One region of the Ruegeria sp. CE12 genome, then DNA from elsewhere that is predicted to be linked to it. Evidence: riboswitches for the same ligand, from Rfam matches in the RefSeq annotation. Region 1 holds a riboswitch; each other region holds the start of a gene.

Region 1 (7,450 bases):
ACATGCCAGAACAGTGCTGGAAAGCGTTGACGCCCTGCGTGGTCAGGCAGAAGCGTTGAACGGTGCGATGGAGCCTAGTTTTTCACTTTATGTCGAGGATGGGTTGCTGGTCGAACGGGTCAGAAGCTTAATTGCAGAACTGTCCGGGACCTTTCCCGGGATCGAGTTGAGCATCGAACAGCGACCAAGGGACATGATCCTGAATGCGGTCGAGAGTGGCGAGGCCAATGGCGCATTTGTAATTCAGGCACCGGAAGGGGAACGACATTATCAAAGCCGCGGCATCGGGTTTCAAAGGATTGTTCCGGTCTGTCGTGCCGATCACCCTCTGGCCGATAAGAAACGTGTCAGCCGAAGTGATTTGGCCTTCTACCGGCAGATCGTGGAAGGGTTGCCATCGTCAAGCATCCGACATTTCAGCCCGGATGTCTGGGTGTCCGTAAACCCGGATATTCGCAAGCAGTTGGTGAGCGATGGTCTCGGCTGGGCCGAGCTCCCGGTTACTACGGTCGAGCGCGATGTGCTGAGTGGCGAACTGAAGGTGATCGACTATGCGTTTGCGCAGAATGCGATCCTGAAAACCGTTGATTTTCTGACCTCAAATCCTTCGGTGGATGGTCCTGTCATGAGATGGGCAATTGAACAGATCAGCAGTTGGGATCAGCGCGCCTGGATCGGTGATCATCGGGTTGGCAGAAGATAGCCGAGCCCCCCGACTCAGCAGGCGGTCTGCAACAGAACACCCGCTGGTCGCCAATCATCCCATGTGACCGGTTCAACCGGTCAGCCACGCCTTCCTGATCTGAACAGGTAAATGAACACAAAGAGCGACCCGATCGATGTTGTCACGATACCCACGGGCAGTTCCTGTGGTGCCAGCAGAAGTCTGGACAGGATGTCCGAGAGGGTCAGCAGCACGGCTCCTACAAGCGCCGCCGTTATCAACAGGTTCTTGTGAAGTGGTCCGGCAATACCGCGTGCAATGTGCGGGACCATAAGGCCGACGAACCCGATCACGCCCGCCACAGATACAAACGCTGCCGTCGCCAAGGCTGCTGCAAAGAACAGTCTGTATCGCAGTCCTTTGACAGGTATGCCCAGAGTCGAAGCGGTGAAGTCTCCGGTCAGCAGCGCATCCAGCCATCGGCTGCGATAGAGCGCATAGGCTAGGATCAGGCCAAGTCCCGCAAGGACAAGGGGGAAGGTTTCCCACCGCGCCAATCCAAGCCCGCCCAGCATCCAGAAAATCACGGAATGGGCTGCGCGGTTGTCGCCGGCAAAGATCAGATAGTTGGTAATTGCCGAGAACAGGAATGAGACCGAAAGCCCGGCAAGGATCAGTTTTTCCGGTGCACTTGTGCGTAAGCTCTGCACCAAAGCCAGAACAACTCCGGATGCGATGAGACCACCGCAAAAGGCTGCAAGTGGTAAGGTCCAGATGCCCAGAACATCGCCGGTAACGGTGATAACCAGAACTGCACCCGCGGCAGCGCCAGAGGACAGGCCAAACAGAAACGGGTCGGCAAGATCGTTTCGAGTGGTGGTCTGAAGCACGACCCCGACAACACCAAGGCCCGCGCCGATGACAGCAGCAAAAAGAGCGCGTGGTAAACGCAGGTCGAACACGATCCGATGCAGCGGGGACATGTCGCCTTCGCTGATGCCAGTGCCAAGCGAAATGGCGGTCAGGACGTCCGCAACAGGGATCGGCGTGGTGCCATAGATTGTCGACACCAGCAAAAGGGCGACCAGAACGGCCGCCCCCAGCAGTGTTGTCCGGCCCAACGGGCCCATATCAGTTGATCTCGGCGTGCATTTCGCGCGCCATTTTCTCGATCGCTTCGATGTTTGCCGGTCCAGGTGTCAGCTCTTCGTAGCGCAGACCGATCCAGCGTTCATTCTTGACTGCGTCGGTCTGGGACATCACCGGATGCTCTTGCAGGAATTTGAAGGTATCCGCAGCGCCGTTGCCGGTCTGGTAGTCCAGCAGAACCAGGAATTCAGGGTTCGTGGCGGCGACGGCCTCCCACGAGGTGCGGCCCCAGCTGGTGTCCAGATCATGGGTTACGTTTTCGCCACCAGCGGCGGTGATCATCGCGTCAGGGATTGCGAACTTGCCCGCGGTAAAAGGCGCATCAGCCGGACCATCCAGCAGGAAGACGCGTGGTTTCGCCAGATCTGCGGTTTTGGCTTCGATGGCGGACAGCTGGCCCTTCCAGCCATCGACCAGAGCTTCGGCTTTGTCCTCAACATGCATGACTTTGCCCAGACGCAGAACGTCATCGAACAACAGGTCCATGCTGGCTTCGGGGCGGTCCTTGTTCAGGTGTACGCAGCTTTCGGTCAGGACCATGGTCTTGATACCGAACGGGGCCAGCGTGTCCGGAGTGACTTCGCCGCCGGGCTTCATGCCATAATACCACCCGGCAAAGAACAGATCGGGTTCTACCGCTACCAGATTTTCGACAGTGGGGTATTTCGGCGCCAGCTCGGGGATGTCACCGCGCAGCGTGTCGAATTCCGGGCTGGTCTTGTACCATCCGGTGATACCGGTCAGACCAACGATCTTGTCCTGCAGGCCAAGCGCAAAGGCCATGTCGGTCATGTTCATGTCGTGTACGACCAACCGTTCGGGCGTTGAGTCAAAAACAAGCGGTTCGCCGCAATTGTCTACGGTGACCTCATGTGCGGCCGCACTGGTGGCGAGGCCGATGATCAGCGCCACGGGCCAGAGTTTCAGGTTCATGGAAAGCTCCTGTCAGTTTGTAAGCTTGGTTTTTCGGATGTCGAGTGCGGGGATCACCCGGTCTTCGTGTTGAAAACACAGGTATTCGACGCCAAAGGTTTCGCGCACGCGCTGTGGCGTCAGGATGTTGCTGACCGGTCCAAAACCCGTCAGTCGGGTGGATTTCATCAACGCAACATGGGTGGCGAATTCTGGTATCATGACCAGGTCGTGGACGATCATGACCACGGTGATACCAAGATCGGCGACCAGCGAGAGCATGCGCCCCTTGGCGTCGGGATCCAGATGGTTGGTGGGTTCGTCCAGAAACAGCAGCGACGGGTTTTGGGCCAAAGCGCGCGCAATATGCGCGCGCTGACGCTCGCCTCCGGACAGGGTCGACATCTGCTTGCCTGCCAGATGATGCAGCTCGGTCAGGTCAAATATCCTGTCCAATGCCTGTTTATGTTCATCTGCAGATCGGTCGCCTTTGATGGGAATCTGCCCCAAGGCAACGTAATCTCTCAGTCGTAACCGTCCATCGGGCAACTCTTGTTGGCTTACAACAGCGATGGTCCGGGCGCGATCCTGAGGCGATAGCGATCGCAGGCTTTGACCGCGTATCAGTACATCCCCGAGCGCGATGGTTTCGACACCACATAGCAAGTTCAGCAGGGTGGTTTTGCCTGCGCCGTTCGGGCCTGCGATGGCCAGTACTGATCCCTCGTCCAGATCAAAGGACACACCCTGCAGCAGCACATCACCGTTCAATGCATAATACTCGAGATTTTCGGCAACCAGAAATGTCATGCCTGACCTCCAGACAAGATGCGCGGCATGCGCGACAAGGTTTTGGTGTAAAGGGCAGAGGGTCTGTCCGTAGCATTGGTCCAGCCGTCAGCGCTGTCCTGATATTGCCAGGCAAACGCGGCCAGCGCTTCAATGTCCTGCGCTGAACTAATGCGACCGAACAGGTATTGCGCTTTGTCCGCTGCCTGAAAGCCAACAGTCGTAGGATGTGAACAGCCAGCCATGCAGGAAACCCCTCGGATGGCGAAGCAGGACGGAAGCTTATCCGCAATCGCCGCTCGAAGCGCATCGGCACTGTCCGAGCCCTGACAGGTCTCGCAAATCAACAGGAAATGATCAGAGTTTTCTGGCATTACGCGCTCCACTTACTGTCAATCTGAATAATTAGCAATGTAATAACGTAACATAAAATTCACTGCAGGGCGTGTTTGCGAAGCGCCACCGTTGCCAATTCTGAAAACACAAAACGAAGGGTTCAGTTGCTTCCGGCATGGTCCGCTCCACTTGTTGCCAAGTGCGGACAGAAGGTGCCGTTTATGTACACACGCAGATTACGCGCCATCAAAGCCTCCTTCCAGGACGCCCCGCCCCGGGTTGGTTAAACATCTGATGGCAGGTCTCCTGACTTGCGGGTCTATGCTTGGCCAACCTTCCCGGCCTTTGGGCCAGTGGTCTTTTGGCTTCGCTCTCCGCCTACAGTTGCGGGGGCAGTCACGGCATTGGTACGCAGAACGCACCGCACCGTATTCCCATTTTCATCCCTCGGGCAAACCGTCGGGAACCATCTCGTGTCAGCTAGTCTGGTGTCGATAGCGTTGTCAAGCGCCAGCTGAAGGCTTGGTCAACGCGGGGATAGGTTTTTACTTCACGGCCCGAAGCATCGGCCGACGGGAGGTGTCGCCGCGTCTGTCGTTACCGGTCGGAAAGCGATTGGCAAGCGTCAGACCAGCCTGAATCAGATGGGCATCCGGATAGCCGCCGGTAACAAGGTTGACGGCATCGCGCGCTTCGGGCGTGTTGTCGCGCCGCATGTGATGCAGCATCTTCATCAGCGCAAGCTCATCGCATGTCAGTGACCCACGCTGTTCAAGGCAAAGCGGGTCGTTGAAGGCCAACCCCGCCGGGCGGCAATGCAACGTGACCTTGACGATTTTATAGATCAGATGAGCGATGTTCAGGCCCTGATCAACGCCCCAGCGTTCGATGGCCGTGGAATAGGCGTGTTGCCACGATTGCGTATCGGAATCGGCAAAACTGAGGATGAAGTGTCGCATAACAGGCAACAGTCCCAGCTCAAAATCATCGAAGTCTGGTCTGCCCGCAGCTGGTCTGTCGCCGTTTGATCCATAGACTGAAAAGCTCATGCGCGCTTCCTTTCAGAATTTGGGGAATGCGCCGACAGGCTGAGCACGTTTTCTGGCAGCTCATCTGCGGTCAGCTCTGTTTCCGGGCGGGGTGCGGTGGCATGTGCAGGGAACCGCAGGTCGGCTTCGATGGCCTCGCGGAGTTTCGGTTTCAATGCACATCCATGTCGGCTGGCAACAGCATCCATGGCCAGCAGGTCAGCAAGCGATTTTGTCATTATCTGGTTGTCTCTTGGTCAGCGTCGGGCAGGGCGGTGACCGGGCGTGAATCCAGAGAATCTGACTAGGTCGGTATTTAACTGACAAAAATAATCGGGAAAAGCAATGAGGAAAAGACGGACCGGTTGCGACGGCCCGTCTTCCGGCGGGAAAACCCGCCTTCCAAGGCGAAAGCCAACCCTGCGAACCCGAGTCAGCTAACTGATGGGGTTATCAGCCGCCGTTGGAATTCGCGAGCGCAGGCTGGGCAAAGTCGTTTGCCTCAGGGGTAAGATCCTGCGCGCCGGTGCCCGGCATCAGTTCGAAGCCAAGATCGAACTGATCAAGTGTCGAGGCCAGTTGTGCTACGATCTCGGTATCGCCTTCAGATTTGGCGGTTCCATCTGCCAGCATGTCGGTCAGCTTACGTTCGCCGGTCATGACCTTTTCCAGATCAGCGCGGTTCAGGCTGATCGACAGGTCGGCGTTTTCCGCAGTCTGATCAACGATATGGGTCAGGGTGGCGTTGCTCATTTCAACCACAATGTTCTCATCGCGATCGGGAATCGACAGGTTGATGGTGAACTCCATGTTTGCCGCTTTTTCGCTGTTGACGCGGATGCCGAGGAAATCCAGCCACATGGTGGTTTGCATCGCCTTGATCGTATCCGGACCGGTGGTTTCGATGGTGGCACCCTGTGGGATACCGTTGCGCAGTTCATAGGCCGCGCCCAGGAATGAGTTGCGGACCGACGGGCTTTCCTTCTGGTACCCGATCTGCTCGAACGCGTCGGCCAGCAGGTCCTTGGCAGCCTGGTTCTGCGGTTCGGCATAAACCAGTTTGTTGAGGATCTCGGTCGCCTCCAAATACTTGCCGGCATCGACCAGTTCTTGCCCTTTCGCCATGATCGGTTCGGCACCGCCCATCATCTCGACAAACAACGGAGCACTGTCTTCAGGCGAAAGCGGTGTCAGCGTGGTCGGGTTAGCATCCCAATACCCCAGATAGCGGTTGATAACCGCGCGGCTGTTATGCTCGACCGAACCGTGGTAGCTGCGCGCCGCCCATTGCTGTTGCAGACTTTCCGGCACCTCATAGACATTGTGCACCTCATTGATGGTGACGCCTTTGTTGGCGAGGTTCAGAACGCCGTTGTTGAGGTTGGCATAGGTATCGCGCTGCGCCCGCATCACTTCCTGAATGCGGTCATTGCCGAACCGTGGCCAGGAGTGAGAAGCAAACATCACCTCTGCCTCCTGGCCGAACTCGTACAACGCATCGTTGATGTGCTTAGACCAGCTCAGCGCATCGCGGACCAGTGCACCGCGCAGGGTGTAGATATTGTGGATCGTACCGGTGATGTTTTCCGCCGCCCAGAAGGCCTTGAGGTCGGGGAAATAAGTGTTCATCTCGGCAGGGGCTTCGGTGCCGGGGGTATTCTGGAAGATCATGCGGACACCATCAATGGTGATCTCTTCATAATCGTCCGAGACATAGCGGGTTGGCTCGATCAGGCCGGTGGTCCCGGCCGAGATGTTCTTACCGATCGACTGATCCACGTGACCATAGGGGTTACGCGGCAGCAGCACGCCATATTGGAAGAACAGGCGGCGGTTCATCACGTTGCCTGCATAGACGTTTTCGGACACCGCATGTTCCATGAAGCCAGCTGGCGCGATGACCTCTACACCATTTGCAACGTCTTCGTCATTGATGACACCACGGACGCCGCCATAGTGGTCAGCATGCGAGTGTGAATAGACTACGGCCTTAACGGGAAGTTCGCCGACCGTGTCGTTCAGCAGTTTCAGCGCTGCTGCAGCTGTCTCTTTCGAAGCCAGCGGATCAAAGATGATCCAGCCAGTGTCGCCCCGGATGAACGAAATGTTGGACAGGTCGAAACCGCGGACCTGATAGATTTTGTCATCCAGAATCTCGAACAGACCATAGTTCATGTTCAGGATTGCCTGACGCTGCAGCGACGGGTGGATCGAGTCGAATTCCTGACCTTCCTCAAGCAGGAAGTCGTAGCTGCCGATATCCCAGGCAACGATGCCGTCTTCGGTTTTGATCTGACGGTAGTCGGGGACGGCGATCAGGCCCTTGCTGCTTTCTTCAAAGTCGCGCTGATCTTCGAACGGCAGAGAGTCACGCATCAACTCTTGAAATTCAACGGTGAAGCGTGAGGGTGCTTTGCCCTTGGGGTCAAAATGCTCCTGCGCGATCGCGACGCTGGCAGTGAGGCCCAGCAGCGCGGTTGTCAGTACCAAAAAGTTTCGGCGTGCCATATTTAGGACGGCTCCTGTGGATGGTGGTGTCAGAATTCGTACGGGGCAGAAAAAGAAGGGGCGT
Region 2 (7,450 bases), on a different contig from region 1:
AGCTTGCGACATATCTGAACGAAACCGGATTTGCCGATACTTCGCTTCACGTAATGGAAGCGCTTGGCGGGCCGCGCGAACGCTCTCAGAGTATTTCGTTGACCGAAGCACTGCTCGGATCGTTTGAACATCCCGTCTGCGTTGGCCTTGAAGTTGCAGGCACCGGCCGTGCATTCCCCAAGGCTTCGGGAAAGCCGGATAATATATTCGAAACCGACGGTCAGATCACCAAACGTCCAATACGCGCCCTGACCCTTTCGGCTTTGGCTCCACAGCGGGGCGAGCATCTTTGGGATATCGGGGGCGGTACCGGATCAATCAGCATTGAATGGCTGATGTGCGACCCTACCCTGACCGCAACTTCGATTGAACCGCGCGAAGACCGCGCCGAACGCATTCGCAGAAACGCCGATACGTTGGGTCAGGATCGTCTCATCGTCGTGCACGGCACCGCACCGGACGGGTTGTCGGGGCTGCCCCGGCCCGATGTCGTTTTCATAGGCGGTGGTCTCAGCGAAGAGCTTCTGAACTGGTTACAATCCAACCTTTTTACAGGCACGCGGCTGGTCGCCAATGCGGTTACACTTGAAAGCGAGGCTTTGCTGGCCAACTGGCACGAAAAGCTTGGCGGTGAATTGCTGCGCATCGAGCTGGCGCAGGCGTCAGCGCTTGGTCCCCGGCGTGGTTGGAAATCAGCCTACCCGGTTGTGCAGTGGAGCGTGACGTTATGATCGTCGCAGGGCTTGGGTTTTCCTCAAACGCCACCGCAGAGAGCCTGCAGGCGGCATTCAATCTCGCCACTGCCGATCATGCTGTGGAAGCTCTCGCAACAGTCGCGGACAAAGAAGGGCACGAAGCACTGACTGCCTTTGCCGAATCGACCGCCCTGCCCCTGCATTTCATAGCTGCTGCCGATCTGGCGGGTCAGCGCACACTCACCTGCTCGAACCGCAGTCGTGCCACCTATGGCACTGGCAGCGTGGCCGAAGCATCCGCTCTTGCCGCAGCCGGACCCGGTGCGCGGCTACTCTCACCCAGACAGATTTCGGACGATCGCCTTGCGACATGCGCGATCGCTATCGGAGGACAGATATGACCGTTCATTTCATCGGTGCCGGACCAGGTGCCGCCGACCTGCTGACCCTGCGCGGACGCGATATCATCGCATCCTGCCCAGTATGCCTCTATGCGGGCTCATTGGTGCCAGAGGAGATTCTGGGCCATTGCCCAGAAGGTGCAAAGATCGTGAACACCGCGCCAATGGATCTGGATCAGATCGTGGCCGAAATCAAAGCAGCTCACGAAGCCGGACAGGACGTGGCGAGGTTGCATTCAGGCGACCTGTCGGTCTGGTCGGCCATGGGTGAACAGATTCGTCGGCTCAAGACCGAAGGCATTCCGGTTAGCGTAACACCCGGCGTGCCATCTTTTGCCGCCGCTGCCGCATCTCTTGGAACCGAACTGACCCTTCCCGGGCTTGCTCAATCTGTCGTCCTGACCCGCACTCCCGGGCGTGCGTCGTCGATGCCCGAGGGTGAAACGCTGGAAAACTTTGCCCGCACCGGCGCAACATTGGCCATTCACCTGTCGATCGGCAATCTGGACAAGGTGATTTCAGATCTGGTGCCTGCCTATGGGGCTGACTGTCCAGTGGCCGTTGTCTATCGCGCCAGTTGGCCGGATGAGCAGATTATCCGCGCCACCCTGGCAACCCTGAAAGATGCGCTGGACGAGAGCATCTCTCGCACAGCATTGATCATGGTAGGCCCAGCACTGGCCGGTGAAGGTTTTGACGAAAGCTGTCTGTATTCCAAAACCTATGACCGCCGCTATCGCCCGCAGAGCGCGGAAAGCCCGTGGTCGAGCTGGAGCCATGGTGATGACTAATCCTCCCGGAATTCTGATTTCGGCACCATCCTCAGGCACCGGAAAAACCACAGTCATGCTGGGTCTTTTGCGCGCTCTGGCCGAAGATGGACTGACGGTACAACCGTTCAAAAGCGGCCCGGATTACATCGATCCCGCTTTTCACAGAGCGGCGACTGGCCGGGACTCGTTCAACCTGGATAGCTGGGCGATGGGTGCGCCTTTGCTTAACGCGATCTCGGCGCAGTCAGAGGGCGCAGATATTGTCGTGGCCGAAGGTTCCATGGGACTGTTTGATGGGGTCGCCAAGCCCGGCGAACTGGGCCATGGGTCCAGCGCTGAAACAGCCCAGCGCATGGGCTGGCCTGTCGTATTGGTGCTGGATGTTGGTGGTCAGGCGCAATCCGCGGCAGCCACGGCGCTGGGGTTCCGAATGTATAATCCGGACCTTCCTTTTGCCGGTGTGATCCTAAACCGTTGCGCGAGCCCGCGGCATGAACGCCTGACACGTCTGGGTATGGAGCGTGCGGGTCTGCCGGTGTTGGGTGTGTTGCCGCGTCGGGGTGATCTAACTTTGCCAGAGCGGCACCTTGGATTGATACAAGCGGTCGAGCACCCTGATCTGGAAAGCGCGATTGCCGGATACGCGGCCTTTCTGCGTGAACATGTGGATCTGGATGCGATCAGGGAGGCTGCCTCCTCAGGCCCCAATGGGCCATCTCCGACCGCGCTGCCGCGCCCCCCGGCCCAAAGGATTGCGCTGGCCAAGGACGAAGCATTTTCCTTTACCTATCCGCACCTTCTCAAAGGTTGGCGTGCTGCGGGTGCTGAAATCCTGCCATTCTCGCCGTTGGCCAATGAAGCGCCTGCCGACGATGCAGATCTTGTCTGGCTTCCAGGAGGTTATCCTGAGTTGCATGCCGGCACTCTGGCAGTCGCTGACACTTTCCAGACTGGTCTACGCAAGCACGCGGAAACCCGTCCAGTACATGGTGAATGCGGTGGATACATGGCTTTGGGGGACGTGCTGATCGACAAGGAAGGTACGCCACACAAAATGGCGGGACTACTCGGTCTTGTGACCTCCTATGAGAAGCGCAAATTCAACCTCGGGTATCGCAAAGCCGAGTTGTTGGCAAAGATGCCCGGTTTCGCGGTTGGTACAGCGCTTCGCGGGCACGAGTTCCATTATTCGTCTATTGTCGAACAGCCCGATGCCCCTCTTGCGCGAGTCTTTGACGCAGAAGGTGCGGAAGGACCGCAGACAGGATCAGTTCGGGGCAACGTCACCGGCACATTCTTTCATCTGATCGCAGAGGCCTCAGCATGAGCGGTTTCGTTTCGTTCATTGGCTCAGGCCCCGGAGATCCGGAACTACTGACGCTCAAGGCCGTTGACCGGATGCAAAAGGCCGATGCGGTTTTGTTCGACGATCTCAGTAGCGGACCTATTCTTACCCACGCCCGCGAGGACGCAGATTTGGTGGGTGTAGGAAAGCGTGCTGGTCGCCCCTCACCCAAGCAGGATCATGTGAGCCGTCTGCTGGTCGACTATGCACAAACCGGTGCCCATGTCGTTCGCCTGAAATCAGGTGACGGAGGTATGTTCGGTCGGCTTGAAGAAGAACTGGTCGCGCTGAAGGCGGCGGGGATCGAGTATGAAATCATCCCCGGAATTCCATCTGCCGTCGCCGCCGCGGCAGCCGCAGGCATTCCGCTGACCCGCCGCCTGACAGCTCGCCGTGTACAATTTGTCACCGGCCACGATGTCAGCGGCAAACTGCCCGAAGATTTGAACCTGCCGGCGTTGGCGGATTCGGGGGCGACCACAGTTGTTTTCATGGGCAAACGCACTTTCCCGCTACTTGTTGAGGCGCTGCAAGCACATGGTCTGCCTTTGGACACGCCCGCGCTGATGGCAGAATCTGTCTCGACACCCGATCAGTCGCTGCACCGCTCGACCATCGGAGCGTTGTCGGAACGGCTGCAGTCTGAAATCGGAACAGCCCCGGCACTGATACTCTATGGACCGCTGGCGGAGTTCGATAATGTATGAACTGAGCCTGATAGGGATCGGTACAGGCAATCCGGATCACGTGACATTTCAGGGTGCCGAGGCTATTCGTGCAGCTGATCTGATCCTGATCCCGCGCAAGGGTGAGAACAAGGCAGATCTTGCCGGCGTACGTGAGAAGATCATTTCTCAAGTCACTGAAGCGGCTCCGCAAATCGCCTATTTCGACATCCCCACGCGTAGGGCCGATGATGGCTATCTACGTGGGGTGGATGAATGGCATGATGCAATAGCACTGCGCTGGCAGGAAGCGATCGCATCCCATCCTGATGCACAATACGTGGCCCTACTAATCTGGGGCGATCCCTCACTTTATGACAGCTCGCTGCGAATCGCTGCGCGTCTCTCACCGCAACCGATCAAACGGGTGATTCCCGGTATCACGGCCCTGCAGGCCCTGACCGCAGCACATGGGATTCCGATCAACGATATCGGCGCACCTTATGTCGTTACAACCGGTCGCCGTATCCGGGACGAGGGTTGGCCTGAGGCTGCTTCAACCGTCGCAGTGATGCTGGACGGCGAATGTTCGTTCCAGAGCCTTGATATGGCAAATTATGACATCTGGTGGGGCGCTTACGTCGGTATGGAAGAAGAAATCCTGATCAACGGAAACTTGTCCGAAGTTTGTGATGAGATTCTCTCAACTCGTGCACAGGCAAGGGCTGATCATGGCTGGATCATGGACATCTACGTTCTGAAAAAGCGTGTGAATTGACGCAAAACGTCGCAAATGGCGATTGCGCAAACCTGTGCTTCGCGGCTAAATGACCGGGTCTGGTCCTGCCGGAGACATCCGGATGCTAAGAGGGAATGTGGTGCGACTTCGTCTGAGGTCAAAGCCAAAGCCGCCCCCGCGACTGTAAGCGGTGAGCCCCTGTTCAACCAGCCACTCCCGAATTCGGGGGGAAGGCGAACAGAGGCACCGACCCGCGAGCCAGGAGACCTGCCAGGCGAACGTAGAAACACCAGCCGTCGGGTGCGACGGCACTGGAGGACAAGAAATGACGACACAAACTCAAACAGCATCTGCTGCAAAGACAGGCTTTCTGCCGGTAATGTTCGCAGTGGTTCTGGGCCTGGGTATCATCACCCTGACCGGCCATGTTCAGGCATCTGGCTTGCATGACGCGGCACATGACGTGCGCCACGCAACCGGTTTCCCCTGCCACTAAGCAGATGTTCAGTCGCATTTTGACCAGCGCGTTGTTCGCTGGTGCTGCAGCGGGGCTGATTGCCGCCTTGCTGCAGCTTGTATTTGTGCAACCCGTTCTGTTGCACGCCGAGCTCTATGAGTCCGGTGAACTGGTGCATTTCGGCGGAGAAGCTGTCACGGCCCATCCCGAGCTACCGGGCATGTTCTCTGAGCTGACACGCGACGCGCTGAGCGTCATCTTCACCATGCTCACCTATACCGGTTACGCACTGGTTCTGGTTGCCCTTATGTCTGTGGCCGAAGGTCAGGGTCACAAGATCGATGGTCGCACAGGTGTTCTGTGGGGTCTGGCGGGCTTTATCGCGGTTCACTTTGCACCCGGCTTTAGCCTGGCACCCGAAGTTCCTGGCGTTGCTGCTGCAGATGTTTACGCACGGCAAGTCTGGTGGTTCGCCACCGTCGCGGCTGCGGCGGTTGCCATGTGGCTGATTGCGTTTGGTGGCAACATCATCAGCTACGTGATTGCGGCAGCGTTGCTCGTTGCTCCACATCTGATCGGCGCACCCGAACCGGATGTCTTCACCGGACCGGTCCCAACCGAAATCGGTGCTCTGTTTGCCGCACGTGCCTTTGGCATCGGCCTTGTCGCATGGGTTCTGGTTGGCGCATTTGCCGGTTACTTCTGGCAAAGCGAAGGCAAACGCGCCGAAGCGGCAGCCTGATACCCCAATATGTCATCCCGCCGGGCCCCGCCCGGCGGGTTCTTTTTTGGCTCAAGGAACAGAAATGGCACGTTCACTTGCCCTCTTTGCAATTGGTCTGGTCTTCGGCGGAGGCGCTGGTTTCGTTCTCGCCGCGGCCAATGGCGTCACATTTGACGGCCACGACCATGCGGACCCCAATCAACATGGCGGTTCTCATGCCGAAGCCATGGCGCATGATCACTCGACCGCCATCAACCTGCCTGCCGGTCAGGATGCGCCCGGTCTGGAAATTGCGGTAACGCAGGACCCAATGGCCGGATGGAACCTGCACGTCATGCCTCAGAACTTTCGGTTTGCGCCCGAAAACGCCTCTGCTGCGGACAATCCCGGTGAAGGTCACGCGCATGTCTATGTGAATGGCACGAAACTCGCCCGCCTTTATGGCAACTGGATGCACATCTCCGATCTGCCCAAGGGCGAGGTTGAGATTAAGGTATCGCTGAATGCCAACAGCCACAGCCCGCTGATGGTCGAAGATGTGCCGGTCAGTGCTTCGGTAACTGTACAGGTGGACTAAAGCGCCGGAATACGCGCCCGCAAACACAAGCGAAGCCGTCCGCATGGTCGGGCGTCTTCGATCCAGCCAGCGGGGCTGTCCAGATACGCTCGACAAGTCGCAGCAATATCATCCGCATCTGCAACGATATCGATACCCGAAAAAACATATGACGCCATGCCTTCGCCCTGCAGGCCGATCGACGTTGGTTCGCTACATCCACTGAAACAGGCGTGTTCTGCGATTTCGATCTCCGCCGTAAGATCGATGCCAGTCAATGCCGCTTGTACGGCTTGCCGTTCGGCATCACGATCGCGCGTGCCGGAACAACTGGTGCAAATTAATAGCCGGGTCTGCGCCAAATACGTTTCACCTTAATCTTGAGTTCCGCTGTTTCTGAAGCTTTCAGCGCTGTGACACAAGCCCGTGGTCGCGATGAGCGCACGAGAATGTGAGTGCACCGGAAAGTGATATCTGGCATCAATCTCACACTCAAACCCTTGGAGGTTGCTTGATGAAATCGCTATGGTCTGTGCTTTGTCTGTTGGCTCTGCCCGCATGGGCTGAGTTTACGGAACCACTTTCTGGCTGGGCTGTCTATCTGACCGACAAGAGTTATCAGGAGCTCGTAGACGATACAAAGAGCGCAGTGAAAGAAAACGGTCTCATCGTGGTAACGCAGGCCGGACCGACCAAAGCGGCCGCTGCCCGCGGGATTACGATCCCCGGAAATCGCGTGATTGGCGTTTTCAACAATGACTATGCAGTTCGCGTTCTCGAGACTTCGACAGCGGCTATGATCGAAGCCCCGATCCGGTTCTATGTAACCGAGAATGAAGATGGCACAGCCACCCTGTCCTACAAGACACCCAGCTTTATTTTTGCCCCATATGTCTATGAGGGTGGTGAGCCTTTGGCCGACATTGCCGAAGAATTGGACGATAAGTTTCAGGCCATTGCTGAAAGCGCAGTCAAATAGTCACACTGACGTGATGCGCCTTGCGTCCCGGAGCGTCCTCCGCAATCTGCTGCGTAACACGAATTTCGGAGCATGACTGATGCAGGACCTGTCCCCCCGCGCTGCTGATCTTTTGG
Region 3 (7,450 bases), on a different contig from region 1:
GCGACCGCTGATCGCATCGGGTTCGAGCTTTTTGAATTTCACGGGAACTATGTACCGGAAAACAATATCGACTTTCGCCAGAATGGCACGTTCCATTTTTGCGTCCAGGACCCGGATGTTGAAGGCTTAGTAGAAAAAATTGTTGCAGCAGGTGGCAAACAACGGATGCCGATCCGATACTATTATCCCGGAGAGAAACCCTATCGTATGGTCTACGTTGAAGACCCTTTTGGCATCGTCTTCGAGATTTACAGCCATTCGTATGAATTGACCTATTCGTCGGGCGCTTACACCTAACAAATAGAAGAGAGACTGGTGTGCAACCGGAACAGGCGAACGCGTTCCGTTTGCTGTCTTATTGCAATGCTCAGAGCTCTTTCCGCGCCCTCAGCGCTGCAGTAATCGTCCCGTCATCCAGATAATCCAGCTCTCCGCCAATCGGTACACCCTGTGCCAGTGAAGTCAGGCGCACCTGACCCTCCAATTGGTCCGCGATGTAGTGGGCGGTGGTCTGGCCATCTACGGTGGCGTTCAGCGCCAGAATGACTTCGGAAACCCCCTCGGCCAGAACCCGGTCCTTGAGGCGGGGGATGCGCAATTCGTCCGGTCCGACGCCGTCCAGTGCAGAAAGAGTTCCGCCCAGAACGTGATAGCGGCCTTTGAATACCCCGGCTCGCTCCATCGCCCAGAGATCAGCGACGTCCTCGACCACACAGAGCTCTCCGGTCGCGCGGTCTTCGCTATCGCAGATATCACAGATATCGGTGGTGCCCACATTGCCGCAATTCAGGCATTCACGCGCAGTGACGGCCACTTGTTGCATCGCGTCCGAGAGGGGGGTGAGCAGAAGGGCGCGTTTGCGGATCAGATGCAGGACTGCACGACGGGCCGAGCGTGGCCCGAGGCCCGGCAGTTTTGCCATCAGGTCGATCAGATTGTCGATGTCGCTGTTCGAGCTCACGGCTTGCGCTCCTGCAAAAGGGCCGGGCAGGGGTGCCCGGCCTTTGGGTCGTCAGGAGTGTCTATCAGAACGGCAGCTTGATGTCTGCGGGCAAACCCATGCTTTCGGTCAGCTTGCTCATTTCTTCCTGCGAACGTTCGGTCGCTTTGGATTGAGCGTCTTTGATCGCAGCCAGGATTAGATCCTCGACCACTTCCTTGTCGTCGCCGTTAAAGATGGACGGGTCGATGTCCAGACCTTTCAGCTCACCCTTGGCAGAAGCGGTCGCCTTCACCAGGCCGGCGCCGGATTCGCCGACAACCATGATGTTGTTCAGCTCTTCCTGCATTTCGGTCATCTTGGTCTGCAGATCCTGCGCGGATTTCATCATCTTGGCCATGTCGCCCAGACCGCCAAGGCCGCCGAGTCCTTTGAGCATCGGTAATCTCCTGTAAATCGGTTTGACGCCTAAATACGGATGCCGACTGAGCGACACAAGAGGCCAGCGCGCCTCCCGCCCATTGTTAAGGCCTTTTGCAAGGCAATGGGCCCTGCTGCTTGCGAATTGCAGGTCTGGGTCTCAGTCTTCCTCGAACGGATCCCATTCGTCTTCGACCTCGGGCAGCGCTTCGGTTTCGACCTGAGCTGCGCGTTGTTCGGGGGTTTCGATCTTGGTGATCTTCGCCTTGGGAAATTGTGCAAGGACCGCCTGTACCAGAGGGTGAGCCTCTGCCTCTGATTTCAGAGCAAGTTCTGCCGCATCCCTCAGTTCGGCGATTGTCGGCGTCTCTCCGTCGGATACAATGGAAACAGCCCAGCGATTGCCGGTCCAGCGTTGCAGAGACGATCCTAGCCTGGCGGCAAGATCGGCAGGTGCTTGCGATGCTGGCGTGAATTCTATTCGGCCGGGTTGGTAGGATACCAGCCGAACCCCATTTTCCACCTCGACCAGCAATTTGACATCCCGGTTCGACCGGATCAGTTCGACCACATGCTCGAAGCTCGGATAGCGCGCCAGCGCTGCCTGAACATCCTGCGCTAACGCGGCTGAAGGCGCGCCGCCGTTGCCACGCGGTGGCGATGTATAGGCAGGTGTCGCGGGGGTGTGTGCTTGTGCAACCGGGGCACCATTGCTAGGCACCGGTACGCCACCACCCGGCCCACCAACTGGCGGTGGAGGAGCATCCTGCAGCCGTTTAATCAGTTCTTCGGGGCTTGGCAGGTCGGCAACATGGGTCAGACGGATGACAGCCATCTCCGCTGCCATCATCGCATTGGGCGCGGCGGCAACTTCCTCAAGCGCTTTCAACAGCATTTGCCACATGCGCGTCAGCACCCGCATCGGCAGGGCTTCGGCCATTTGCTGGCCACGTGCGCGTTCGTCTGGCGAAACGGTTGGGTCTTCGGCCGCGTCCGGTGTGATTTTAACGACGGAAACCCAGTGAGTAATTTCGGCCAAATCCCTCAGTACCGCCAGCGGATCCGCCCCTTCGGCATATTGGGCACCAAGCTCAGTCAGTGCACTTGCCGCATCGCCGCGCAGGATCATATCAATCAGATCAAGAACCCGTCCCCGATCCGCAAGGCCCAGCATTGCGCGAACCTGATCCGCACTGGTTTCGCCAGCGCCGTGCGAAATCGCCTGATCCAGCAGTGACGTCGCATCGCGCGCGGAACCTTCTGCAGCGCGGGTGATCAAAGCCAGCGCATCTTCGGCGATCTGAGCGTTCTCTGACCCGGCAATTTTTTTCAGCAGGCCAATCATGACCTCGGGCTCGATACGTCTCAGATCGAAGCGCTGGCACCGGGAAAGAACGGTGACCGGGACCTTGCGAATTTCAGTCGTTGCAAAGATGAACTTCACATGCTCGGGTGGTTCCTCGAGCGTCTTGAGCAGCGCGTTGAATGCACTGGTCGAGAGCATGTGAACTTCGTCGATGATGTAAATCTTGTAGCGAGCACTGGCGGCGCGGTAGCGTACGCTGTCGATGATTTCCCGGATATCATTGACGCCGGTCCGACTTGCGGCGTCCATTTCCATCACGTCGACATGGCGGCCTTCCATGATCGCAACGCAATGTTCGCATTTCCCGCAAGGTTCAGTCGTCGGTCCGCCATTGCCATCGGGACCAATACAGTTCATGCCCTTTGCAATGATCCGCGCGGTGGTCGTTTTGCCCGTTCCGCGAATGCCGGTCATGATAAAGGCCTGCGCGATCCGGTCGGCCTCGAACGCGTTTTTCAGCGTGCGCACCATGGCATCCTGGCCGACGAGATCAGCAAAGGTTTCCGGGCGGTATTTTCGGGCTAGAACCTGATAGGCGGGGCTGGGTGTGTCGGTCATGTCTGCTCTGGCGGATTCGTATCAAGGATGCAGCGTAGTTGTCCCCGCGGCTTACGTCCACAGCGCACAGGCACGAATTTCGTTTGGGAATACCAGCCGATGCGCATAAGCTGGCCGGACCGATTTCGAAAAACTGAGTTCTGTTGCATGCCATTTCTTGGGAGGAGTAATTTGTGTCTCAGCTGGTGATCTATGCCCTGCAGGTTGGAAATGGTACGCTCGCGCTGACGTCGATACCCGGCAAAGATGGTGACTATTCCGGCGATTTGGACCTGATAGCGAACTGGAAGCCAGGTCTTGTCATTTCAATGACAACTGAGGCCGAGATGGTGCAGCTCGGCGCAGGTGATTTCGGCAGCGATATTCAAAGCCGGGCTAGTCGATGGGCGCATTTGCCCGTGACCGACTTCGGTGCGCCGTCACCAGAAATCAATGAGCTGTGGACTGAGACCAGCGCAGCAGCTCGACATGCACTCTCGGGCGGAGGACGGGTACTGGTTCATTGCCGCGGTGGCTGCGGACGATCGGGGATGATTGTGCTTCGACTGATGATCGAATGCGGTGAAAGACCCGAAAACGCACTCCAGAGGTTACGCAAGGTGCGGCCATGTGCAGTTGAAACTGATGATCAGCTAAACTGGGCGATATCGGCAGCTCAGCCGCAGCTCGAGCACTGAATCATGCAGCCGCGTGCTGGCTGATATCGACATTTTGCCTTGGAACGAGCGCATTGGCCTCAAGTAGCGCATATGGTGGACTGGAAAGAATGCTGGAAGGCAAAGCGGTGTTTGCTGAGCCAAACATCATGTCTGCATATTCATCCAGCGCGTTGGTCTCGACGGACATATCTGAACCGCAAAAAAACCTGATCTGATCAGGTCCCGCGCGAAAGCGGGCGGTGCAACCATCCGGGCAATGGGTCAGCTCGCTGCTGCCTTCGATTTCGAATTCTCGCGTCGCTACTGGTCCAGCTGTTGTCATGGCCTGCGCCATTGCACGGGCCATTCTGGCCAGTGCGGGGCAGGTTTTGCCTGTCCGTTGGCAAACTGTAGCTATAAATTCGTGTGTCTCGGTCTTCCAGATCATGTTGCGCCCTCCGCGCGCGAGACGGGGGCTTGGTACAGGCTGGACTACGCGATGCGGTCAGACCCTGCCCGGACACCCCGCCCGAGTTTCGGTTTCAATTCCGATGGCAGGTCTCCTGACTTGCGGGTCATCGCTTTGCCGACCTTCCCAGCCTATTGGCCAGTGGTATTTCGGCATTGCTCTCCGCCTACAGTTGCGGGGGCAGTCGCGGCATAGGTCCATTCCAACGTTTCGGGCAGGACCGCACCGTGTTCCCTTTTCATCCCGTACCAGTCCGATACGAGAACCATCGCCTAACCGCTAATGCTTGTGGTCGGCTTGAGTCAAGCTGCATTCCGCCGCGGTCAGTAAGCTTCAGAGAGCGTTGGCGGGCAGAAACCTCGGCAGGTTGCGCAATACATCCGAATTTCGACGCGCGCGGGCCAGTTGCCATCCGCCCTGAAGCATAATGAACAGTGTATCGGCGGTTTCCTGAGGATGATCGACGCCAAAGCGTTCGGCATGCCTGCGGACTTGCACAATCCAGCTTTCGTACAGGCGGTAGGCGTGATCCCTGAAAAGTTGGTTCTCCGGCCCCTCGAACAGCGTGGCGGATATAGGGCAGGTTTCCCAGCGACCGGATTTGTCAAAGAGCTTTGCGATCTTGTGGCATAGGGTTTCGACGCCATCGCGAAAGTCGCGTGCGTCTTTGAAAGAGGCCGCAATCAGTTCCAGCATTCCATCTGACGCCCAGCTTGCCGCAGCAAGGGCCAGGTCGGACTTTCCCTTTGGAAAATGATGGTAAAGCGAACCTTTGGGTGCCTGGGCCTCTGCCAGCAATTCGGACAACCCAACGCCGTTGTACCCCGAGCGCTGGAACAGCTCGGCGGCGGTCTGGATCAGGCGATCTCGGGTTGGTAGCGGACGTTTGGTCATCTTTCATCGATATTGACAGCACTAGACCAAATGGTCCAGATGGAATTATTAGACTGATTGGTCCAGACTTGGTTGGAGGATTCAATGTTGGACAGCCAGCAGAATGCGCTCATCGAGGATTTTCAGTTTCCGGCTGGTTCAGCGACGCTGTCTGCCCGTCTGTTCCTGCCTGCGACCGAGCCTGATACAGTTGTAGTTCTGAACAGCGCCACCGGCGTGCCACGCGATTACTACAGGCATTTTGCACAGTGGCTGGCTGTCGAACAGGGTATTGCCTGCCTTACATACGACTACCGCGATTTTGGCCATTCCCTTTCAGGGCGCTTGCAGGACAGCGACGTGACCATGGCCGATTGGGCTCTTGTCGATATGCCAGCGGCCCGTGCTGAGATGCGCAGAAGATTTCCGGATGCCAAGCTCTGGGTTATTGGTCATTCGGTTGGCGGGATGTTGGGTCCAGTCCAGCCGGAAATCGAACAGATCGACCGGATGATTTGTGTCTGTTCGGGACTGGTGACCGTATCCGATCATCCCTGGCCATATCGTGCATTGGCTATGTTGTTCTGGTTTGGTCACGCTCCCCTGATCGTGCGCCTGAAGGGATATCTGCCGGGTAAGTTGGTTGGTTTTGGTGCTGACCTGCCGCCAAAAGTGTATTGGCAGTGGCGAAAGTGGTGTACCGCACCTCAAAGCTATTTGCCTGAGACCGGAGTTACACTGCCCGAAGCGGATTGGTCGCGTTCAGGTGCGCCCGTCGACGTTCTTACATTTGAGGATGATGAGATGGTGCCTCCGGAGGCAGTTTGGCGACTTGCAGATGCCTACGGGCCTGCTGCCAGACGTCACCTGTTGAAGCCCGGCGATTTTGGCCTCAAGGGTGTGGGGCACATCGGGGCGTTTGCCCGTCGCAACTCTGCGGTTTGGCCCCGGTTGATTGCGTGAAGTAGGGCACCGCACGGAGGTGCCCTTTCCTTCAGAACCGTTTGCGTGATTTCTTATCCTGCATCACGGATCGCACCATTTTCCCAAAGGCTTTGTCACGTGCGCGCGACTGCGCGATTGTTTCAGAGTTACGCCGATCTTCGCGTCGCAGCTTCCTCCATCGCTCTAGACGCGCCGGGTCGAGCTCGCCGGCGCTGATGGCTTCTTGGATCGCGCAACCCGGTTCGGTTTCGTGGCTGCAATCCGCAAAGCGACAGGTTTCGGCAAGTTCGACGATATCCGAGAATACTTCATCGACCCCTTCTTGAGCATCCAGCAGACGCAGGGCGCGCATACCGGGGGTGTCGATCAGCCAACCGCCGTTACGCATCTGGTGCAGCTCGCGCGAGGTCGTCGTGTGTCGTCCATGGGCATCATCTTCACGTATCTCCGCGGTGGCTTCGTTTGCGCCAGTCATTGCGTTAGTCAGTGTGGTTTTACCTACACCTGATGAGCCGATCAGAGCCGCTGTTTGCCCTTTTGGACACCAATTCAGGACCTGTCGCACGTCATCGTCATCATGGGCATTCACTGGCACAACCGTCAGAAAGAGTGTCAGTGATTCTGCGCGTGAAACATAGTCTTTCGGATCATCGCACGTGTCTGCCTTGGTCAGCACGATCACTGGATAACAACCAGCCTGATGTGCAAGTGCCAAGTATCGTTCCAGCCGAGGCAGGTTAAAGTCTGCGTTACAGGAACTGACGATGAACAGAACGTCGACGTTGGCCGCAATCAACTGGATTCCAGCACCGGTGCCTGCGGCCCGGCGTTTTAGCAGGCTCCGCCTGTCCAGCAGTCGTTGGATACGCATGTGTTCATCGACCAAAACCCAATCACCGACAGCAAAATCACCAGTAGATTGGTTGTTACTCAGCAATGTTGCTTCGCCGTCAGGATGCATTCCGATCAGACGGTCACGGTGAACTGCGCTCACGCGATAGGGAGTGTATGTTGGATCAGCCGCATATTGCGCGGCAAAGTGAGAGGACCATCCGAGGTCCGATAGTGTAAGGGACATTGATCTGCCTGTGTTCAGAAACAGCAAGCCGCACAGATGGCGCACGCGCATCCGTGGGTGATGTGTTCAGGCAGTCGGAAGTGGCCGCTAGATCAGCGCCGCACTGCCTGAGGGATTTGTACTACAATCATCAAAGCCCTCCTTTGGCTGCGGATTGATCGCC
Region 4 (7,450 bases), on a different contig from region 1:
CACAATCCCGCATCAGTTGCGCCGGACCTTCAGCAGCCTTGGCACCCTGCGCAACAAATTCAGCAACCAGATCCGGGTTCAGATCATGAACTGTCAAATCAACCCCGTTACGCAGCAACGAACCCGAGAGCTTACCCCCCACATTCCCCAGACCGATAAATCCAACCTTCATTGCGAATCCTCCCTGTGGGCTATGCCCGAACCGTTTTCACGCGGAGTATTCACCTTGATAACCCACAAATGAAACGAATAATAATCGATCTTATGGGCAAAAATTTTTGGTGATAAATGGATCGTTTACCAAACCCTTCCTGGCTGCGTAGTTTCGAAGCTGCCGCTCGGCATCTGAATTTCACCGCAACCGCGCAAGAACTGGGTCTGACACAAACCGCGGTATCCCTGCATATCCGCTCATTGGAAGCCGAGTTGGGCCAACCTCTTTTCACTCGACAGGCAAGACGACTGGAATTGACCGAGCTTGGCCAATCCTATGCTTTGACCGTTCGGCGCGCTCTGTCTGACATAACCCTTTCGACCAACAGTTTGTTTGGCCCAGCGTCTCAGCAGACGCTGACCATTCGCGCGGCAATTTCAACCATGACTTATTGGCTGGCTGCCGAACTACCTGAATTCACCAGCCAACATCCCGATATCCCTGTGCGATTGGTGACTCACATCTGGAATGACACCATGGGTTCTAGCGATGTGGATATCGATATTCGGCTGGGCTATGGCGACTGGCCGGGGCTCAGGGCAGAGAAGCTTTCGGATGAATGCCTTGTTCCGGTTTGCAGATCCGGCACCACAGCGCCAAGCAAGGCAGAGTTCCGTGAAAGTCCTCTGATCCATATCCTTGGGTATGAAGACAACTGGGCGCGATACTTTGAGGCACATGGCATTCACCAGCCTGAACTTCAGTCTCAGTATTCGGCAGATACCACGGTCACCGCGTTGCAACTTGTGATGGCGGGGGCAGGCTACGCCACAATCCTTGAACGCTTTGCCCGGAATGCGATTGCGCAGGGTGCGCCCTTGCAGATCGCCGGACCACCGATTCCCTTTGCTCAGTCCCATTACCTGATCCGCTCAGATGGCGCGCCCCGCCCGACGGCCTCTGCCCGCCTCTTTGAGACCTGGTTGCAAGAACGGATCAAAGCGGATGCCGCTGACTGACCACTGCAAGTCGCTTTTCCATCCCGGTGATCTGAGAGCGCCTCCATTCGCTTGACAACGCCCCTTTGCTTGCCGCATGTCCCTTTCGTTGGTGTCTGTGCAAGCAGATGAAAAGGGAATGCATCAGCGGTATGGAATGCCGTCAAATGCAGCCGCCCCCGCGACCGTGACCGGAGAAGGTGCCCAAAGCCACTGGCCTGCAGGCCGGGAAGGCAGGACACCTGCCAGAGGATACCTCTGACATCCGCAAGCCGGGAGACCTGCCAACGCCCGAAGACCAGACCGGACGGGGTGTTCCGGTGTCGGGCCAAGGCCCGCGCATACCCCGTCCCCCGAAAACCGTGAAGGGGGGATGAGAGACGTGACCGAGACGACACCAGTTGAACTGCTGGTCTGCACCACCTGCCGGCGTGGCCTTCCTGTCGAGGAAGATGACCAGCGCCCCGGCACATTATTGCATAAAGCGCTGACCGAGGCCGAGCTGCCAGATGGCATTGATCTTAAGGCCGTTGAATGCCTTTCGAACTGCGATCAGGGGTGTTCGATCGTACTGCGTGGCGGACCATCCCGCTGGACCTTTGTGTATGAGAACCTCAACGAAACCGACCACGTCGAGACCATCGTCGAAGGCGTCACCAAATATCTCGCCACCGAAGACGGCCTTGTGAAATGGCGTGAGCGCCCTGAACATTTCCGCAAAAACTGTGCGGCCCGCATTCCCCCGATTGGAGCCCTGAAATGAGCAACCTCGAAAAACTTCCCGTTACTGTAATCACCGGCTTTCTGGGCTCGGGCAAAACCACACTGGTCAAGCACCTGATGCAGAACCCGCAGGGCAAACGTCTGGCCGTTGTTGTCAATGAATTCGGTGACGTTGGCGTCGATGGCGACATCCTGAAATCCTGCGCCATTCCCGATTGCCCGGCGGAAAACATCATGGAACTGGCCAATGGCTGCATCTGCTGCACCGTGGCCGATGATTTCATCCCCACCATCCAGGCGCTGATGGCGCTGGAACCGCGCCCCGATCACATCCTGATCGAAACCTCCGGCCTCGCCCTGCCCAAGCCGCTGCTGAAAGCGTTCGACTGGCCCGATATTCGCTCGAAAATCACCGTCGACGGCGTGATCGCTCTGGCCGATGCCGAGGCCGTCGCGGCCGGTCGGTTTGCTCCGAACGTTGAGGCGGTGGACGCCCAGCGCCTAGCCGATGACTCGATCGACCACGAAACGCCGCTGTCTGAGGTGTTTGAGGATCAGATTTCCTGCGCGGATATCGTCCTGCTGACCAAGCCCGATCTGGCTGGCCGCGAAGGTGTGGCGAAGGCCAAAGAAATCATCGCCGCCGAAGCTCCGCGTCCCCTCCCCGTCGTCGAAGTTGCCGAAGGTGCTGTCGACGTGCGAGTCGTGCTGGGTCTTGAAGCCGCAGCCGAAGATGACATGGAGGCTCGCCCGTCGCATCACGACGGCCATCACGACCACGAGCATGACGATTTCGAAAGCATCATTGTCGAGTTGCCAGAACAGACCGACCCGGTTCAACTGGTCGCCAATATCGAACGTCTAGCGAACGAGCTGAACATCCTGCGTGTCAAAGGCTATGCTGCCGTTCAGGGCAAACCGATGCGTCTGCTGGTGCAGGCTGTAGGTGCGCGTGTGCGTCACCAATACGACCGACCATGGGAACCCGGCGAGGAGCGCCGCTCGCGTCTGGTCGTGATTGCCGAGCATGACGACATCAAAGAGGCTGCGATCCGCGATATCCTCGTAGGTGTAGCCGAGGCTGCCGAGTAAGCTATGCATGTCGTCTTCCGCGAAAGCCACGGGTTAGAAGAAACCGAAACCCCGACCGATCTGGGCCAGAGCCCAGCGGATCTGGTGGTGCTGTCCTTCTCGGACAGCGACCTTGGCGCTTTCGCGGCAGGCTGGCATCGCGGTGGCGGTGCCGAGGGGCGGATGCCGACGATGCGGCTGGCCAACCTGACCGCACTGAAACACCCCTTGTCAGTTGATACCTATGTTGAACAGACGCTGGAGGGCGCGAAGGGCATCCTGATCCGATTGATCGGCGGCGTGCCGTATTGGTCCTACGGGTTGCAGCAAGTTCTGGCGCTGGTACAATCCAAAGGCATCGCGCTGGCTGTGTTGCCTGCTGACGGGCGTGAAGATACGCGGTTGGACGACTATTCAACGCTACCAGTTTCGACGCTGCGCCGACTCGCGCATCTGTGTGACACCGGTGGAGAAGTGGCCGCGCAAGCTGCGCTGGCCCAGATGGCACTGGCCGCGGGGCTTTATGCCGGGCCGGTGATGGGTGCAAAAACCCTGCCAGAATGCGGAGCTTGGTGCCCCGATCGCGGCGTTATCCCGGTAAACAAGGCCTTCTCGGGCGGGGCGAAGCGCATCCTTGTGAGCTTCTATCGGGCCTATCTGACCTCGGCGGACACTGCGCCGATCGCAGCCTTGATCCGCAGCTTACGAGACCGTGGTCTGGACGCGGTTGGGCTGTTCGCGCCATCTTTGAAAGCGCCCGCAGCCGCCGATTGGCTGCGTGAACAGGTTGTTGCCCTGAACCCATCCGCAATCATCAATGCCACTTCATTCTCGGGCAAAGGCGCGTCGGGGACATCTCCCTTGGACGCTGCTAATGTGCCAGTGTTTCAGGTTGCTCTGGCGACCTCGCGCCGCAAAGCATGGGCTGAGGCGGAACGCGGTCTTTCGCCTGCCGACCTCGCCATGCACGTGGTATTGCCCGAAGTGGATGGACGTATCTCGGCCGGTATCGCCTCTTTCAAAGAGCCCGGCAAACACGACCCGCACCTTGAGTATTCTCGCTTTGCCCATCGGGCTGAACCTGAACGGATCGAAGCGATCATCGACCGTGTAACTGGTTGGTTGAACCTGAATGACCGGCCCAAAGCAGATCAAGTGCCCGCTCTGGTGCTGTCCACCTATCCCGGCAAGGACTGGCAGATGGCCCATGCGGTGGGCCTTGATGCACTGGCCTCGGCCGAGGCGATGCTGGCCGATTTGCAGGATGAAGGCTATGACACTGCACCCGCAGAGCCGATTGCCGAAACTCTGCTGGACGCCCGCATTTCGTGGCCGCTGCAGGATTACCTCACCGCACTTGCCCAGTTGCCCGAGCAATTACGTTCAGATCTGAAAACCGTCTGGGGCAACCCTGAAGATGACCCGGTATTCACCGAAGGCGCGTTTCACTTCACTGCAGTGCGCCGAGGCAAAGCGCTGGTCGCGCTTCAACCCGAACGCGGCACGCCTGAATTGCGCGATGACGATTACCATGACTTGTCGCGCACCCCGCGCCACAGCTATGTCGCGTTCTATCTGTGGCTGCGCAAAAGCCTTGGTGCCGATGCGCTCATCCATATCGGTGCACATGGCACGCTTGAATGGCTGCCGGGCAAATCGGTCGCCTTGTCCGACAAATGCTGGCCCGAGGTTTTGATCCGCGATCTGCCGGTGATCTACCCGTTCATCGTCAATGACCCCGGCGAGGCCGCGCAGGCCAAGCGCCGCATCGGGGCTGTCACGCTGGGTCATATCCCGCCTCCGATGAAGGAAAGCGGCACGCCGGATCGGATGGTTCGGCTTGAATCGCTGCTGGATGAGTTCTCGAACGCAGACGGGCTAGACCCCAAACGTCGCGACCGCTTGCAGGAAGATATCCGCGACGAAGCGCAAACCATCGGACTTGAAAGTGACCTGGGCCTCGATCAAGCCACCTGCACTGCCGAGGCAATCACCCGCATCGACCGTTTTGTCTGCGACATCAAGGAAAGCCAGTTTGGCGACGGTTTGCACATCTTTGGCCGGGTACCTGAGGTGGCGAGCAATTTTGACCCTGCCCCCTCAGCCCACGCCGAACGCAGTGCCCTGATCGATGCACTGGCCGGGAAACGGATCGAGGCCGGACCGTCGGGCTCACCCTATCGCGGACGCTCGGATGTGCTGCCCACTGGGCGGAACCTATACACAACTGACCCGCGTTCGGTTCCGACCCGTGCCGCATACACCCAAGGCGTGAAACTGGCCGAGGAACTGGTGCGCCGGCATCTGCAGGAAGAAGGCGATTATCCCAAAGGGTTGATCGTCGACCTGTGGGGTTCTGCCACGATGCGCACAGCTGGCGAGGAATTCGCCATGGCTTTGCACCTGTTGGGCGTGAAACCGGTCTGGGACAAGGGGTCTGAGCGGGTTTCCGGCATCGAGGTGCTGCCGATTACCGACCTCAGCCGCCCGCGTTTGGATGTCACTCTGCGTGTATCGGGCCTGTTCCGTGACGTGTTCCCAACGCTCTCGGCGCTTTATGGTCAGGCCGTTCGCGCTTTGTGCGAACGTGACGAAGCGCCCGACTGGAACCCCTATGCGGGGCAGGTTCCGGCAGCCCGCGTCTATGGCCCGGCGCCGGGCAGCTATGGCCTGAACATGACTCATCTGTCCGAAACCTACACCGATGAGGCGCGCGAACAGGCCGGGCAGGCCTGGCTGGACGCCAGTTCATTCGCGCTGGAAGGCGAGCATATCGCACAGGACAAGGACGGAATTACCCAGCGGGTCGCCAACGCCGACAGTTTCGTCCACCTGCAAGACTTGACTGAAACCGACCTTCTGTTGGCCAATGACTATGCCACCCATGAGGCCGGGTTTGCCGCTGCCAAGCAGATCACTGGTGGCACTGCGCAGCTGTATCATCTGGACAATACCAACCCCGAAAATCCACGTGCGCGTACTCTGCCCGAGGAAATCAGCCGTGTGGTCCATGCCCGTGCAGCAAATCCCGCCTGGATAGGCGGTATGCAAAGGCACGGGTTCCGTGGTGCGGCCGAGATAGCGGCCACGCTGGATCACATGGCCTCGTTCGCGCATCTTTCCGGCACAGTCGCGCCGCATCTGTTCGACCTGTACCACGACGCCACTCTTGGCGACGCAGAGGTCGATGCCTTCCTGCAAGAGGCCAACCCTCAGGCGCATCAGGCCATGCAGGATCGGTTCCGTGCGCTGCTGGAGGCCGGGCTTTGGAATACGCGGCGGAACTCAATCCGCGCTGATCTGGAGGGGCTGGGATGAGTGCCCGCTCCCCAAAACCTGTAGTCCAGGGTTGGTGCCCCGGCGCACACCGACCGATGATGTCAGGTGACGGGCTGGTGGTGCGGGTGCGTCCCCGGCTGGCGCGGCTTAGTGCAGCTCAAACGCTGGGGCTTTGTGAATTGGCAGAGCGGTTCGGCAATGGCACCATCGACCTGACTAACCGCGCCAACCTGCAACTTAGGGGCGTCGCCGAGGCGGATCATCGATCACTGTTGGCCGAGCTGGCAGCGCTGGACCTGCTGGATGCTGAGCCGGGAATTGAAGTGCGGCGCAACATTCTGGTCTCGCCGCTCTATCAAGCCGAAGATCTGACCGCTCGATTGGCACACGAATTGATCGAAAGGCTGGGAGAACTCCCCGCCCTGCCCGCAAAGTTCGGCTTTGCCATCGATACAGGGCCCAAGCGACAGCTGGCCGGAGATTCGGCTGATATTCGACTGGAGCTTGGAGAGGCTGGATTGATCCTGCGCGCTGACGGTTGCGAAACGGGCCGTTCCGTGACCGAGGCTGAGGCAATAGACCGATTGATCGAACTCGCTGTGTGGTTCTCGGCGCATTTCACTCCCGAAACCCGCCGCATGGAACGCCTGATCTCATCCCGGCAGCTGCCGACTGAGTGGCTTGGTGATCACCCTTGCGCAATTGGTGAGCCGTTAGAGCCAGGCACATATCTACTTGGCCCCGTCTATGGCGCGCCGTTCGGCCAATTGCCCGCGAAACAGCTGTCTGATCTGATCGGCAAATCTGGTGCGGTAGCCATGCGCGTTACACCTTGGCGTATGTTCCTGCTGGAAGATGGGGCCGCGATATCTGCACCCGATTTCGTTACAGACGGCACTGACCCGCTGATGACTACCGACGCCTGCCCCGGCGCGCCACTCTGCCCACAGGCGGAAGTTGAGACCAGAGGCATCGCACGCGAGCTGGCGCAGCGTGTCAGCGGCAGCCTGCATGTCTCGGGCTGCACGAAAGGATGTGCCCGTATGGGACCTGCGGATATCACACTGGTTGGTAGCGCAGGACGATTTGATCTTGTCAAACAGGGCCGCGCGGGGGATGAGCCCATCCAGCGCGGGCTAACCCCCGAAACACTTATGACCATGGACCTGACCTGATGCCCTATGAATACGAAACCGATGGCGCGGCGATCTACAAAGAGAGCTTT

The links. Region 1 has a riboswitch for cobalamin ahead of ACR0IO_RS12560 (DUF1636 family protein). Riboswitches for the same ligand answer to the same signal wherever they lie in the genome.
Region 2: another riboswitch for cobalamin. It lies ahead of ACR0IO_RS05070 (CbtB domain-containing protein); the one in region 1 lies ahead of ACR0IO_RS12560 (DUF1636 family protein).
Region 3: another riboswitch for cobalamin. It lies ahead of ACR0IO_RS22115 (hypothetical protein); the one in region 1 lies ahead of ACR0IO_RS12560 (DUF1636 family protein).
Region 4: another riboswitch for cobalamin. It lies ahead of ACR0IO_RS05140 (DUF1636 family protein); the one in region 1 lies ahead of ACR0IO_RS12560 (DUF1636 family protein).

Annotation. Positions count from the first base shown of each region.
Region 1 is NZ_JBQFRS010000004.1:332,408-339,857, reverse strand. It holds gene ACR0IO_RS12580 (LysR family transcriptional regulator) at 1-703, shown strand, start outside; gene ACR0IO_RS12575 (FecCD family ABC transporter permease) at 784-1,794, opposite strand; gene ACR0IO_RS12570 (ABC transporter substrate-binding protein) at 1,796-2,746, opposite strand; gene ACR0IO_RS12565 (ABC transporter ATP-binding protein) at 2,759-3,535, opposite strand; gene ACR0IO_RS12560 (DUF1636 family protein) at 3,532-3,888, opposite strand; cobalamin riboswitch at 4,130-4,336, opposite strand; gene ACR0IO_RS12555 (hypothetical protein) at 4,396-4,899, opposite strand; gene ACR0IO_RS12550 (hypothetical protein) at 4,896-5,117, opposite strand; gene ACR0IO_RS12545 (alkyl/aryl-sulfatase) at 5,332-7,386, opposite strand.
Region 2 is NZ_JBQFRS010000002.1:50,646-58,095, reverse strand. It holds gene cbiE (precorrin-6y C5,15-methyltransferase (decarboxylating) subunit CbiE) at 1-731, shown strand, start outside; gene ACR0IO_RS05095 (cobalamin biosynthesis protein) at 728-1,096, shown strand; gene cobM (precorrin-4 C(11)-methyltransferase) at 1,093-1,887, shown strand; gene ACR0IO_RS05085 (cobyrinic acid a,c-diamide synthase CobB) at 1,874-3,196, shown strand; gene cobA (uroporphyrinogen-III C-methyltransferase) at 3,193-3,921, shown strand; gene cobF (precorrin-6A synthase (deacetylating)) at 3,914-4,657, shown strand; cobalamin riboswitch at 4,702-4,907, shown strand; gene ACR0IO_RS05070 (CbtB domain-containing protein) at 4,944-5,114, shown strand; gene ACR0IO_RS05065 (CbtA family protein) at 5,119-5,817, shown strand; gene ACR0IO_RS05060 (hypothetical protein) at 5,882-6,376, shown strand; gene ACR0IO_RS05055 (DUF1636 family protein) at 6,373-6,717, opposite strand; gene ACR0IO_RS05050 (DUF302 domain-containing protein) at 6,870-7,334, shown strand; gene ACR0IO_RS05045 (thiamine pyrophosphate-binding protein) at 7,414-7,450, shown strand, end outside.
Region 3 is NZ_JBQFRS010000017.1:6,070-13,519, forward strand. It holds gene ACR0IO_RS22090 (lactoylglutathione lyase family protein) at 1-297, shown strand, start outside; gene recR (recombination mediator RecR) at 368-961, opposite strand; gene ACR0IO_RS22100 (YbaB/EbfC family nucleoid-associated protein) at 1,026-1,379, opposite strand; gene ACR0IO_RS22105 (DNA polymerase III subunit gamma/tau) at 1,521-3,284, opposite strand; gene ACR0IO_RS22110 (protein-tyrosine phosphatase family protein) at 3,458-3,961, shown strand; gene ACR0IO_RS22115 (hypothetical protein) at 3,963-4,370, opposite strand; cobalamin riboswitch at 4,459-4,676, opposite strand; gene ACR0IO_RS22120 (TetR/AcrR family transcriptional regulator) at 4,725-5,285, opposite strand; gene ACR0IO_RS22125 (alpha/beta hydrolase family protein) at 5,370-6,227, shown strand; gene rsgA (ribosome small subunit-dependent GTPase A) at 6,259-7,287, opposite strand.
Region 4 is NZ_JBQFRS010000002.1:61,338-68,787, reverse strand. It holds gene ACR0IO_RS05150 (NAD(P)-dependent oxidoreductase) at 1-172, opposite strand, end outside; gene ACR0IO_RS05145 (LysR substrate-binding domain-containing protein) at 289-1,173, shown strand; cobalamin riboswitch at 1,246-1,455, shown strand; gene ACR0IO_RS05140 (DUF1636 family protein) at 1,526-1,915, shown strand; gene cobW (cobalamin biosynthesis protein CobW) at 1,912-2,967, shown strand; gene cobN (cobaltochelatase subunit CobN) at 2,971-6,264, shown strand; gene cobG (precorrin-3B synthase) at 6,261-7,400, shown strand; gene ACR0IO_RS05120 (precorrin-8X methylmutase) at 7,400-7,450, shown strand, end outside.